Thalassobaculum sp. OXR-137: one gene and its partner. The protein of the gene in region 1 interacts with the protein of each later gene in a pairwise test. Links are inferred from orthologs where the notes say so. Each region holds a gene or a part of one and is shown on either strand. Other genes may lie near its edges.

What was found.
Region 2: the proteins of tsaE (region 1) and rlmB interact in binary tests that used the Escherichia coli proteins (3 or more experiments, as listed by UniProt). The link is inferred for Thalassobaculum sp. OXR-137 from one-to-one orthologs.

What each region holds. Positions count from the first base shown.
Region 1 is NZ_CP139715.1:1,974,294-1,977,608, reverse strand. What follows is about bases 107-3,106. They hold tsaE (tRNA (adenosine(37)-N6)-threonylcarbamoyltransferase complex ATPase subunit type 1 TsaE), read left to right. Parts: upstream 107-1,360; coding sequence 1,361-1,852; downstream 1,853-3,106. Other genes in these bases: T8K17_RS09255 (nucleotidyltransferase family protein), read left to right, coding at 2,916-3,106; T8K17_RS09260 (aminoglycoside phosphotransferase family protein), read left to right, coding at 1,845-2,894; T8K17_RS09270 (sensor histidine kinase), read left to right, coding at 107-1,364. Outside these bases: more of T8K17_RS09270, read left to right, coding at 1-106; more of T8K17_RS09255, read left to right, coding at 3,107-3,315. UniProt on the Escherichia coli protein: Required for the formation of a threonylcarbamoyl group on adenosine at position 37 (t(6)A37) in tRNAs that read codons beginning with adenine.
Region 2 is NZ_CP139715.1:5,363,371-5,366,575, reverse strand. Bases 302-3,191 are described here. They hold rlmB (23S rRNA (guanosine(2251)-2'-O)-methyltransferase RlmB), read right to left. Parts: upstream 2,237-3,191; coding sequence 1,367-2,236; downstream 302-1,366. Other genes in these bases: tuf (elongation factor Tu), read left to right, coding at 2,588-3,191; T8K17_RS24895 (hypothetical protein), read right to left, coding at 302-1,275. Also shown: more of T8K17_RS24895, read right to left, coding at 1-301; more of tuf, read left to right, coding at 3,192-3,205. UniProt on the Escherichia coli protein: Specifically methylates the ribose of guanosine 2251 in 23S rRNA.

The DNA of each region.
Region 1 (3,315 bases):
TCCTCGACATGGCGCGGGAAAGCCGACGCCTGCCGGAACAGTCGGATTTCCGGGCCTGGCGGGACGACTTCAACCGGCTCTTCACCACCCTGATCGACGCCCATGAGGAGCTGCTGTTCCTGCCCGACGACAGCACCGTGCGCATGGTGGTCACGCCGCATCCGTTCGGCGGGCTGCTGATGACCTTCGAGGACGTGACCGACCGGCTGACCCTGGAGCGCTCCTACAACACGCTGACCGCCGTGCAGCAGGAGACGCTGGACAATCTGTACGAGGGCATCGTGGTGTTCGGCGTGGACAGCCGCATGAAACTGTCCAACCCGACGTTCCGCGCCCAATGGGGCTTGCGCGGCACGCCGGACGATCCGGTGTTCCTGGAACCCGAACCGCCGGCGGAAGTCGTGTTCCAGGCGATGCGGCCGAAATTCCCGACCGACCGGCCCTGGACCGACATCAAGGCGGAGTGGATGAGCTACCTCGCCGGGCGCGAGGCGACCAGCGGAACGCTTCACCTGACCGACGGCCGCGCGCTCGACTTCGCCATCGTGCCGCTGCCCGACGGCGCGACCCTGCTGAACTTCCGCGACGTCACCGACACCCTGGCCGTCCAGACCGCCCTGCAGGAACGCACCGAGGCGCTGGAGACAGCCGACCGGCTGAAGAGCGAGTTCCTGGCCAACGTCTCCTACGAGCTGCGCACGCCGCTGAACGCCATCATCGGCTTCTCGGAAGTTCTCGAGCAGGAATATGCCGGGCCGATGAACGAGCGGCAGAAGGACTATGCCAACGCCATTCTCGGCTCGTCGAACCGGCTCGTCCGACTGGTGAACGACATCCTCGACCTCGCCTCCATCGAGGCCGGCTATCTGGAGTTGGAACGCGAGAAGATCGCCCCGTCCGCCCTTGTCACCGCCGTGGAGTCCCTGGCGCGCGAGCGCGTTCGGGCACGCGGGGTCGGCCTGTCGGTCAACTGCCCGGCTGATCTGGCGCCGATCGAGGTGGACGAGCGCCGCCTGACCCAGGCGCTGTACAACGTCGTCTCCAACGCCATCGCCTTCACCCCGGAAGGGGGCGACGTGATGATGTCGGTGGAGGACCGGGGCGACACGGTCGCCTTCATCGTCAAGGACACCGGCGTCGGGATCGCGCTCGACGACCAGAGCCGGGTGTTCGAACGGTTCGAGCGCCGCGGCCGCTCCAGCGGCGCCGGTCTCGGCCTGGCCCTGGTGAAATCGCTTATCGAGCTGCATGACGGCACCGTCGCCCTGACCTCCGCGCCGGGCGAAGGCACCGAGGTGATCTGCACGGTCCCGCGCCATCCGCGGAAGATGGAGACCGAAGAAGCCGGAGACGACACCGAGTGACGTTCCTGCCGCCGCCCCTCTCCCTGGACCACCTGGACGCTACCCACCGCCTCGCCGCCTCTCTAGCCGACAGGGCCGAGCCGGGCATGGCCATCCTGCTGACCGGACCGCTGGGCGCCGGCAAGAGCGAGCTCGCCCGCGCCTTCGTTCGCGCCTGGCTGGACGACCCCGAGGCGGAGGTGCCCAGCCCCACCTTCACCCTGGTTCAGCCCTACGAGGGCGAACGCGGCACCGTGTGGCATTGCGACCTGTACAGGCTCGGCGATCCGGACGAAGTGGAAGAGCTCGGACTGCTGGAGGCGTTCTCCGAGGCCGTGGTGCTGGTGGAATGGCCGGACAGGTTGGGGGCACACCTTCCGTCGGATCGGCTCGAACTCGCGCTCGAAATATGCCATGGAAACGACCGGCGGATCGCCCGCCTGACGCCCCATGGGCGCTGGGCCGACCGCCTTGGCGAGATTGAGACGGGAACCCTGCCGGGTGAGTGACCGCGAGACCGAGATCAAGACATTCCTGGAGAATGCGGGCTGGAGCGGGGCCGAGGTCACGCTGCTGGCCAAGGATGCGTCCTACCGGGTCTATCACCGGGTGCTGCGCGACGGCGCCCGAGCCGTGCTGATGGACGCCCCGCCGACCCTGGAGGACGTGCGGCCGTTCCTCGACATCGCCGGCCAGCTGCGCCGATTCGGCTATTCCGCCCCGGCTGTCCTGGCCGAGGACGTGCCCGCCGGCCTGCTGCTGCTGGAGGATTTCGGCGACCGCACCTTCACCCGCATCCTGGCCGATCCGAACGAGCGGGCCTGGAGCGAGGAGGCGCTGTACGCCATCGCCGTCGATCTGCTGGCCGACCTGCACGACCGCGCGCCGGAGATCGGCTTCTCGGCCCCGCCCTATGACGGCGGACGGCTGGTGGAGGAGGCCGACCGGATGTTGCGCTGGTACGCACCGCTGACCCTGGGCGATGTGGTGCCCGACGACGCGGCCGAGTCGTATCGAGCCGCCTGGCAGGACGCCGTGCCGGTGATGACCTTCGGCGACGACACCCTGGTGCTGCGCGATTTCCACGTCGACAACCTGATGATCCTGGAGGGCCGTGAGGGCCTGGCGCGCTGCGGCCTGCTGGACTTCCAGGACGCCCTGTCCGGCAGCCCCGCCTACGATCTGGTCTCGCTGCTGCAGGACGCGCGGCGCGACCTGGCGCCGGGGCTGGAGGCGGCGATGCTGGAGCGCTATCGCGACCGGCGGAACGTCTCGGACTGGGACGCCTTCCTGCGCGCCTATCACGCGCTCGGCGCCCAGCGGGCGATCAAGATCCTGGGGCAGTTCGGCCGCCAGCAGGGCTTCTTCGGACGGACCAGCTACATGGTTCATATCCCGCGCTGCTGGGCCCATATAGAGGCCGATCTGACACGGGCCGGCCTGGACGGCGTGGCCGCGTGGCTCGACCGGGAGATGCCGTCCGCCGTACGCCGCATCCCCGAGCCGGACAGGCGCCTGCCCAGTTCGATCAGCCCCGAGATCAAACGATGAAAGACCGGTGAGGACACACGCATGCTGCTGCCCGGACTGAGCCGCCGGCCCGACTGGCTGCCCGAGACCGCGATGGTGCTCTGCGCCGGCCGCGGAACCCGCCTGGCGCCGATCACCGACAACCTGCCCAAGCCCATGGTCCCGGTCGGCGACGTGCCGATCCTGGAACGCACGCTGGAGCACCTGAAGGACGCCGGGGTGAAGCGGGTGGTGGTCAACACCCACTACCTGTCCGACTACGTCACCCGCTATATCGAGCGCCGCAAGGACCCGGCGATCACCGTCATCCACGAGGACAATGTGCTGGAGACCGGCGGCGGGGTGAAGAACGCCCTGCCCCAGCTCGGCGACGAGCCGTTCTTCGTCATCAACGGCGACAGCGTCTGGCTCGACGGCTTGCGGAACGCCCTGCACCGCTTCG
Region 2 (3,205 bases), 3.4 Mb from region 1 along the record:
CAGCCGTTCGGCCGCCGAGCCGCTGCCGTCGTTCAGCTTCTCCAGCAGCCGCGAGCTGTCGAGCAGGGCGGTCTGCGCCTGTTCGACCTGGCGGGTCATGCGGCCCTTCGCCCGGTCGCCGAGCTGGGAGCCCTTCAGCGCCCGGTACAGCGCGCCCAGCGCCATGATCTGCTGCCGAAGCGACAGGCCTTCCGCCACCAGCTTGGCCTCGAGCTGCGGCTGGCCCATCAGGTCGGCGACGTACTGTTCCAGGTACTCCCGCGCGGTCTCGCCGAACACCTTGCTGTGCAGGGCCACGGCCCGCATCACCCGCTCGCCGACGCAGCGCGTTCCCTGCATCAGCATGTCGATGGTCTGGTCGGAGAGGGCCCGGCCCAGCCGGCGTTCCAGCGCCTCCTGGGTCACCTCGCCGCCGATCAGCGCGCCCTCGAAGACGAGGGTGTCGCGCAGCTCGACCACCGCCTGGATCTCCTCGGCGAGGGTCTTGGCCGTCATCTTGTCGGGGCCGGAGACCAGACGGACGATATGCGCGGCCAGGGCCGCCCGGGAATCGGGCATCGGGGCGCGGGTCATCAGCTTGTAGAACGGCACCGACAGGACCGCCTTGGGCGGCGCGTCGGTCGGCCGGGCGGTCCCGTTCAGCAGGGCCAGCAGGCTGGCCACCGCCTCGCCGGCGGTCGGCAGATCGCCGATGACCTCCGGGAGCACCTCCACCGGCCGCAGCAGCTCGCCCAGGAACCGGTCGATGCAGGCCAGCGCCTCCGGCGTGTCGGCGCTGGCGGCGATCTTCAGCAGGGTGTCGAGCTTGTCGGCCCAGCCCTTCTTGTCCGCCAGCCCGGCGGCAACCGAGCACAGGATGCGGAAGGTATGGGCGGGGCTGCTCTCGTCGCCCCGCCGGGCGAACAACGCGCCGGCGGTCTCCGGCGTCATCGGGGCCGGGTCGAGGGCCTCGACCTCCTCGGCCATGGCCGCCTTGGCCTGGTCGATGATGTCCCACAGCCGGCGGATCCGCTCGCTTACCGGCACGCTCATGCCGCGGACCTGCCAGCTCGCCGCCTTCTGGACCGCCTGCATGGCGCTGGTCCCGCTGTTCATCAGATCGGTCTGATGCCGCGGGGAGTACAGGATCTCGATCGCCGTCAGCTTACGGGGGCCGAGATAGGCGGCGCAGGCCCGGGTGATGGTTTCGCGAGCGTCGGGAGTGAACAGGTCTGCGGCTTCTTCGCAGATCGCTGATTTCGCGACCTCGATGTCCTCGCGCGGCGTGAACACCATGATTACTGGGACTCCTGCATATCCGGTCTGCTTGCTCGGTCCGCCGCGCGGAAAAGCTGTCGGAGTATGGCCTAAAAATCTTGGTTAAAGGTTAACCTGCCTTTCTGCCGGGGGCGACCGCGGCGTGATGCAGGGCGATCGCCGCCGCCGCCGACACGTTGAGCGAGCGGATCGGCGCCTTGGTCGGCAGGTGGACGAGTTGGTCGCAGGTCTCGCGGGTCAGGCGGCGCAGGCCGTCGCCCTCCGCCCCCATCACCAGCGCGGCCCGGCCGGACAGGTCGAGACTGTCGAGCGCGACCGGCCCCTCCTCGGCGAGGCCGACGCACCAGAACCCGGCCTCCTGGATGGTGCGCAGGGCGCGGGCGAGGTTGATCACCCGCACCAGCGGGGTGACGTCGAGCGCGCCGGACGCGGTCTTGGCCACCACGGCAGTGATCTGCGGGGTGTGCCGGTCCTGGACGACGACCGCATCGGCCCCGAAGGCCGCGGCGGAGCGCAGCACGGCGCCGAGATTGTGCGGATCGGTCACCTGGTCGAGCACCATCAGCAGGCTTTGGGGCCCGGCGGCGTCGAGCACGTCCTCCAGGGCGGTGTCCGGCAGCGGGTCGACCCGGGCGATCAGGCCCTGATGCACCGCGCCCTCGCCGACCAGGGTGGCGATCTCCTCCGCCGTGACGGTCCTGGGGTCGGGCAGGGCCCCGCACCGGGCCTCGGGCAGGGCGGCCAGGGTCTCGGCGAGATCGGCCGCCGCTTCCACGCTGCACATCAGCGCGCGGACATGCCGTCGCGGATTGGCCAGTGCTGCCGCCACCGCGTGCCTGCCGAACAGCAGAGTCGGGTCGAATGCCGTCCGATCCGACTCGCGGCCGGGGAGTGTTTGACCGCCGCCGGACCGCTCGCGGCCGGGGGCAGGGGATTTCGCCGCACGGGAGGGGCGGCCGCCGTATTTTCGTTTCGCCATGGCTATGCTACGGTTTTCCTCGGTTGGGAGACCACGAACCGCCTGGATTACCGGCGCGGTCATTTTTTGTCGCGTTCGTCGTTGACAAACGGTCGCGAATTAACATAGTTCGCACTCCCTCAGGAACGGGGCTTGCCGAAAGCGAGATTGCGATCCGATCCGATGGTGGGGTGGCCGAGTGGTTAAAGGCAGCAGACTGTAAATCTGCCCGCGTATGCGTACGTAGGTTCGAATCCTACCCCCACCACCACTTGCTGACCGGATCGCGACCGACCGACAAGGTTCTGAAGAGGGTTAGTTTTTCCGGCATCTCCTGGATGCCTCCACGATGCAGCCGACGGGAACGACGAGATGGCCAAGGAGAAATTCGCGCGGACTAAGCCGCACTGCAACATCGGCACGATCGGTCACGTCGACCACGGCAAGACGACGCTGACGGCGGCGATCACGAAGACGCTTGCAGAGTCCGGCGGTGCGACGTTCATGGCGTACGACGCCATCGACAAGGCGCCGGAAGAGAAGGCGCGCGGCATCACGATCTCGACGGCGCACGTTGAGTACGAGACGGCGAACCGTCACTACGCGCATGTGGACTGCCCGGGCCACGCCGACTACGTGAAGAACATGATCACGGGTGCGGCGCAGATGGACGGCGCGATCCTGGTGGTGTCGGCGGCCGACGGCCCGATGCCGCAGACGCGCGAGCACATCCTTCTGGCGCGCCAGGTCGGCGTTCCGGCGCTGGTCGTGTTCATGAACAAGGTCGACCAGGTCGACGACGAGGAGCTTCTGGAGCTGGTCGAGCTCGAGATCCGCGAGCTTCTGTCGTCCTACGAGTTCCCGGGCGACGACATTCCGATCACCAAGGGTTCGGCTCTGGCCGCGCTCGAGGACAGCAACGAGGAGATCGGCCGCAAGGCGATCCTCGCGCTGATGGAGACGGTCGACTCGTACATTCCGACCCCGGAG